DNA from 2 places in the Glutamicibacter sp. 2E12 genome. Region 2 is predicted to be linked to the other one. Evidence: predicted binding sites of a transcription regulator. Region 2 holds the regulator's gene; the other holds the start of a gene.
The links. The regulator Rex, encoded in region 2, represses fermentation and respiration genes when NADH is low (regulators of the CRP and FNR family bind a similar motif). The targets are predictions, from matches to a motif close to CTTGTGAANNNNTTCACAAG.
Positions count from the first base shown of each region.

Region 1: a site for Rex is predicted at 1,995-2,014, ahead of ACP3TE_RS17415 (glyceraldehyde-3-phosphate dehydrogenase). Genes of this name have one in related genera too.

Region 1 covers NZ_CP188297.1:3,668,367-3,671,771, forward strand. The annotation lists gene ACP3TE_RS17410 (winged helix DNA-binding domain-containing protein) at 1-59, opposite strand, end outside; gene ACP3TE_RS17415 (glyceraldehyde-3-phosphate dehydrogenase) at 382-1,839, opposite strand; RNA gene rnpB (RNase P RNA component class A) at 2,059-2,414, opposite strand; gene ACP3TE_RS17425 (NAD(P)/FAD-dependent oxidoreductase) at 2,486-3,405, opposite strand, start outside.
Region 2 covers NZ_CP188297.1:2,676,930-2,680,334, forward strand. The annotation lists gene ACP3TE_RS12495 (HAD family hydrolase) at 1-750, opposite strand, end outside; gene ACP3TE_RS12500 (glutaredoxin family protein) at 813-1,058, shown strand; gene ACP3TE_RS12505 (redox-sensing transcriptional repressor Rex) at 1,086-1,760, shown strand; gene ACP3TE_RS12510 (DUF3824 domain-containing protein) at 1,867-2,643, opposite strand; gene ACP3TE_RS12515 (histidine phosphatase family protein) at 2,818-3,405, shown strand, end outside.

The DNA.
Region 1 (3,405 bases), 990 kb from region 2:
GCCGGCTCCAGTAGCAGCTGGCTCGCCATGCGCGCCGCCAGCGTCCGGGTACTGTCCACTAACCAACCTCGATCCAATGCTTGATGGCCTAAAGCCTAGCAGTGCGGAGGTACAGAGATGCCCGCGAAGCGGCGCACCTGCAGCCGCCATTGATGCAGGGGCGTCGCAGGCTCAAGCGGACCTCCAAGCCCGGATGCGCGCAAAGGTCGAGACCTGCCTGGACTTTGCTGGAGAGGTGCTGGCCAGGTGCTGGTTCTCGTTGGCCCCCTGGACCCGGAAGGTCCTTTGGAGGGCTTCGTGCCGCCCGGATGGAATAGCAAAAGGGACCATCCCAGCGCGCAATGCGTTGGGATGGTCCCTTCAGCTGCAAGCAGCGAGGTCCTAGGCGGTGACGGCTTCAGCCTTCAGCGCTGGTACTGCTGCCGGGTGGGTGCCGGCCATCGATTCGATGACGCGGACAACCTGGCAGGAGTAGCCGAACTCGTTGTCGTACCAAACGTAGACGACAGCGTTCTTGCCGGACACGATGGTGGCCAGGCCGTCAACGATGCCGGCGCGGCGCGAGCCGACGAAGTCGGTGGAGACAACCTCAGGCGAATCGATGTAGTCGATCTGCTTGTGCAGGCTGGAGGTCAGCGAGGTTTCACGCAGGTAGGCGTTGAGCTCTTCCTTGGTGGTCCCGTTCTCCAGGTTCAGGTTCAAGATCGCCATGGAGACATCCGGGGTCGGTACGCGGATCGCGTTGCCGGTCAGCTTGCCTTCGAACTCCGGCAGGGCCTTGGCCACTGCCTTGGCGGCACCGGTTTCGGTGATCACCATGTTCAGCGCTGCCGAACGGCCGCGGCGCTCGCCCTTGTGGAAGTTGTCGATCAGGTTCTGGTCGTTGGTGAACGAGTGAACGGTCTCGACGTGCCCGTGGGTGACACCGAACTTGTCGTTCAGGGCCTTGAGCACTGGGGTGATGGCGTTGGTGGTGCACGAGGCAGCGGTGACGATCTTGTCTTCTGCGGTGATCCACGAATCGTTGATGCCGTGGACGATGTTCTTCAGATCGCCCTTGCCCGGTGCGGTCAGCAGCACGCGGGAAACGCCCTTGGCGGCCAGGTGCTGGGACAGTCCGGCCTCATCGCGCCAGCGGCCGGTGTTGTCCACCACGATGGCGTTGTCGATGCCGTGCTCGGTGTAGTCGACGGTGGTCGGGTCATTCGAGTAGATGACCTTGATCAGGGTGCCGTTGGCGAGGATCGTGCTGTTTTCCTCGTCGACCGTGATCGAGCCTTCGAAGCGGCCGTGCACCGAGTCGCGGCGCAGCAGCGAAGCGCGCTTGACGATGTCGTCATCCGAGCCCTTGCGGACCACGATGGCGCGCAGGCGCAGGCCGTAGCCGCCACGCTCGATCAGGATGCGGGCCAGCAGGCGTCCGATGCGGCCGAAGCCGTAGAGGACAACGTCCTGGGGTTCAGCGTCGGTTGCGCCGGCCTGGCCAACCTTCTCGCCCAATTCATCGGCCAGGAAAGCGTTCAGATCAGCGGAACCGGATTCCTTGAACTTCTTGTTCACGCGGCCGAGGTCAACTGCTACCGAACCGACGTTCAGGGCCTCGATGGCATCCAGGATGGCCTTGGTGTCGTTCAGGTCGAGCTCTTCGCCATCGATGCGGCGCACTACGCGGTGGGCCTTGATGATGTCGATGGCGGACTGGTTGATCAGCTTGCGGCCGTAGACGGAGGTCACCACATTGTTCTTGCGGTACAGACGTCCGATCAGTGGGATCATGGCCTCGGCGAGCTCTTCGCGCCCGCTCCATTCTTGCTGGGCAACGACAGACTGCTGGGTCACAGAAAATCCTTCCAATTCAGCCGACTCGCAGATCCATAAAGTCGGTTGGCACCGTGGGAAGCACCATTGCTTTTGCGGTGGCACGAGGTAACAGGATCATCCTCGTAAGTACATGATCCATTCTAGACCGTGCGCAGAAAAACTGAGGATCGGGGACTGTGAATCATCTCACCAGCGCACTAAGGGCTGATGCCGGCGCAATCGCAGGAAGGAAGAGTGTGAATGGGATGGTCGATACGCCGGGTTTTGTCGCGCCGAAGCGGGACGGTCATCTATCTACGACTGCCGTTGCCGGCAGCCTCTAGCGGTCCACCCGACTGCATGGGGCGAACAGCCCTCATAACGCAGTCTGTCTGACCTTGCTCCGAGTGGGGTTTACCTAGCCACCCCAATCACTTGGGGTGCTGGTGGTCTCTTACACCACCGTTTCACCCTTACCAGGAAATCCTGGCGGTCTATTTTCTGTGGCACTAGCCTGCGGGTTACCCCGAGTGGGCGTTACCCACCACCCTGTTCTGCGGAGCCCGGACGTTCCTCGGGGCAATTGCTTGCCACGCGACCGTCTGGCCATCCCATTCATTAACCATTCTAGCCCCGCGAGTTTCCCGACGCTGACCACCACCGTGAGCCACTGGCCACACTGGCGCTACCCGAAGCGCTCGGCTTCCAACAGCCGCAACCAGATTTCGCTGATCGTCGGATAGGCGGGGACCGCATGCCACAACCGGTCCAGGCTGACCTCGCCGACGATCGCAATGGTGGCCGCATGCAGCAGTTCCGCGGCATCCTGGCCGGCGAAAGTGGCGCCGACGATCACCGAACGCGCCTGGTCTATCACCAGCTTGGCCCGCCCGGAATACCCGTCGGCGTGCAGGCTCGCCCCGGCCACCGCACCCAGCTCGTGCTCGATAACCGAAATCTGCAGACCGGCGTCGCGGGCCTGGCGTTCGGTGAGTCCGACCGCGGCGATCTGCGGATCGCTGAAGACCACGCGCGGCACCGCATGGTGGTCCGCCGTGGCCGCATGCCTGCCCCAGGGCGCATCGAGAACCCCGGTTCCATTGATCCTCGCGGCAATGGCCTCGCCCGCGGCCCGGGCCTGGTACTTGCCCTGGTGGGTCAGCGGGCTGCGCCCGCTGGCATCTCCCACGGCGTAGAGCCAGTCGGTACCCGCCACGAGCATCGTGTCATCGACCTGCAGCCGCCGGGACGGGTCCACCCCGAGTGCTTCGAGTCCCATGTTCCCGATCTCCGGCCGCCGCCCGGTGGAGACGAGCACTTCCTCGGCTTCCACGAGGGATCCTCCGGGCAGCTGGAGGCCGGCTATCCCGTGCTCATCGCGGTGGACCTGCAACGGCGTGGTGTCCTGGTGCACTACTACCCCGGCCTCGGCCAGCGACTGGGCCACCAGCTCGCCGGCGAACGGCTCTTCGCGGCCCAGCAGCGACCCGCGGGCAAGGATGGTGACCTTGGACCCGAGGGTGGCGAAGGCGAAGGCCAGCTCCACCCCGGCAACTCCGCCACCGATGATGGCCAGCCTTGGCGGGATCGCCTTGGCCGCAGTGG
Region 2 (3,405 bases):
TCCAGCGGCCTTCAGGCCTAGTTTGGCAGCTCGCTGGCCGGTGCGGAAATCGTAGACCTGCCAGCCGCGGCGCTTGGCGTAGGCGCGAAGCCGCGCATCGGGATTGATGCATACGGGGTGTCCCACAGCTTCAAGCAAGGGAACATCATTGTAGGAATCCGAGTATGCCCATGATTTCGACAGCGAGATGCCGCGAGCCTTCGCCAGGGTGCGCACCGCTTGCGCTTTTTCCGCAGCGTGCAGGATCGGGCTGGCCAGCGCTCCGGTGTAGAAACCGTCTTCGCTGGCCACTACAGTGCCCAATGCACCGGTAAGTTCGAGACGTTGCGAGATGACATTCGCCACTTCCAGGGGAGTGGCAGTGACTAGCCAGACTTCACGGCCCACCGTCCGATGCTGGCGAGCAATGGCTACCGTACCGGTCCATAGCTTGGGTTCGATGTATTCGTCATAGATCTCGTTGCCGATCTTCTCGATCTCGGACACCGGGATCCCTCGGACCATCATCAACGCACGGTCGCGAATCTGGTGAATGTCCCCTAGGTGCTCACCGCGCGCGGCGAAGCGCAACTGCTTGAGCGCGAACCAGAGGATTTCGCGGAATTGGAAGAAGCGGCGCTCATGCAGTTTCCGGGCCAGCAGATACAGCGATGCACCGCGCACAAGGGTGTTATCTACATCGAAGAAAGCGGCGACCGTGTCCGGAGCCAGGGCGGAATTCGGGCTGGGGTGATGATCGATGGAAGACATTTGATCCAGTTTATTTCATTGCCAAGTTTAAGGGCGGTTACGGCTCGTGAGATTATAGGCAGGTGAGTACTTTGAATCAGATCCAGCTGTTGGTTCGAGAAGGCTGCCACCTGTGCCAGGCCGCACGCGCAACCGTGGCCGAGGTGACTGGCCGGTTGAATATGGAGTTTTCCGAACTGGATATTGACCAGCACCCTGAATTGCTGGCCAAGCACCACGAGGAAGTGCCGGTTCTGCTGATCAACGGAGAAGTCCGCGACTTCTGGCACATCGACGCACAGCGTCTGGAACGACTACTGAGCAGCTAGCCGCTGCCGAATAAATGAAAATGCGTTGTGCTCTTCAAGAGCACCGAAAAGTGCGGGAGAACGAAGATGTCAGAGCTTGAAGCCCGGGTCCTGCCTGAGGCCACGCTGGCTCGACTGACCCAGTACTTGCGCGCGCTGAACGCCTTGGAAGCCCAGGGCCTGGAACGCACCAGTTCCGGGGTGCTGGCCAAGGAAGCTGGAGTGAACCCCTCCATCCTGCGCAAAGACCTTTCCTGGTTGGGTTCCTACGGAACCCGCGGGGTGGGCTACGTGGTCCGCGAACTGGCAGAACATATCAGCCGCACCCTCGGCCTGAACCAGGACTGGCGTGTGGCCATCCTCGGCGCCGGTAACCTGGGGCGCGCGCTCAGCGGATATGCAGGCTTCAGGACTCGTGGCTTCAACGTCAAGGCGATCCTGGATATCGACCCCGCACTGGTCGGCAGCCCGGTCGGCGAGCTGCACGTGGAAGCGATCGCGGACTTGGCCGCAGTGGTTGAACGCGAAGAAATCAACATCGCTGTTCTGGCAATTCCGGGCGATGCTGCGCAGGACCTGGTCTACGAACTGGCCGCGCTTTCGGTCCGCTCGGTGCTCTCGTTCGCACCGATGCCGCTTCGCGTACCCGCGGGCATGAACCTGCGGCGCGTTGATCTTTCCACTGAATTGCAGATCCTGGCATACCTCGCCGTTCAAGGCTGAAGCCGCGCAGACGAGAAAAGGCGTAGCCGCGTCATCCCTTGGGTGGATGGAGCGGCTACGCCTTTATTGTCCCTGCAGGGCCTCGCGAAGAGGCTCGGCCATGCGTTTAGCGGAAGCCGGCCAGGCGAGCCTGGCGGCGCTGCGCAATGTATTGCGAAGAAGGGCGCAACCAGGCGAAGACCACGCCTGCAATGCCCAACAAGATGCCCACAACGTAGACAGCGTTGATAATTCCGGCTTGAGTGTCAGCGAACATGCTGATCATTGGAACGATAGTCACCAGATTCAGCAGTGAAAGCGCACCGAGGATCGTGGCGATAATTCGCATGGCGCCCACGCCGCGGCCAACGAAGAAGCCCACCAGGAAATACAGGGCCAAGGTGATGATCATGGAGATAATCACGAAGGTCGACATCATGGAATTGACCTGGGCCATGAAGGCCTCAGGGCTTGCCATCATCTGTTCAACCAGTGGATCCTGCTCCATGCCCGGGGTGCTCTGCATCTGGTTCTGGAACTCTTCTTGCACCAGCGACCACTGCTGGCCAATCATGTTGGCCATCATGTTGGAGTTGGTCATCAGCCAGCTGGCGAGGGCACTGAAGATGCCCGCGAGCATGATCAAGCCAAAGGCGATAGCCAAGGTCCGTGGCCGCTCGGTCGGCGGCTGCACGCCGGCGTAACCGCCCTGCTGGGCATACTGGTCGTAGCCCGGTGCCTGCGGTTGCCCGTAAGGATTCGGATTCTGGCCGTACGGGTTCTGGCCATACGGCGAGGGCTGCTGGCCGTAGGGGTTTTCGCCGTACGGGTTCTGCGATGAACCCTGGCCGGAAGGGCCCGGGTTGTAGGGCTGGCCCGGCTGGTTAGGATCGTTGTCGCTCATGATGCGTCCTTCTGGGTCGAACTGTCTTATTAACTAAGCGTAGTGGCAGTCGATTGTGAGCAACCCCTCCGAAAGGATGGTTTTTCCATATGGGATTCCAATGCGTGTCCTGTGAATAGTTGACGGTGGCCACAATATGGCTAATTTGCACCGAATATTTGAGACACTGGAGGCATGCCTTTATCGACCGTCCATTTGTTGCGCCACGGGGAAGTTTTCAACCCTGACCGTATGCTCTACGGCAGGATCCCCGGCTTCGGGCTCTCGGAACTCGGATTCCAGATGGCCGATGGGGCAGGAGAATATTTTGCCAAGCGCCAAGCAGAAGGCGGCAACGTAGTGCGCCTGGTGGCCTCACCGCTCCTGCGAGCCCAGCAGACAGCCGCGCCGACCTCCAATGCTCTGGATCTGCAGGTCCACACCGACGAGCGGGTTATCGAAGCCGGCAACAAGCTGGAAGGGCTGTCCAAGGTTGCGGAGCACCTGCGTCAGCCGAAGTACTGGCCGCTGCTGGTCAACCCGCTGAAGCCTTCATGGGGCGAACCATATGCCCAGCAGGTTGCTCGCATGCGCCTGGCCATGGATGAGCACCGCAAGGCCGCCCTCGCCGAGCACGGTGAAGGAGCGGAAGTCATTATCGTCAGCCACCAGTTGCCGATCTGGGTTACGCGCCGCGCCGCCGAGAAGAAGCCGCTTTGGCACGATCCGCGCCAGCGCGAGTGCACCCTGGCTTCCATCACCAGCTTTGATTTTGAGGGAGAC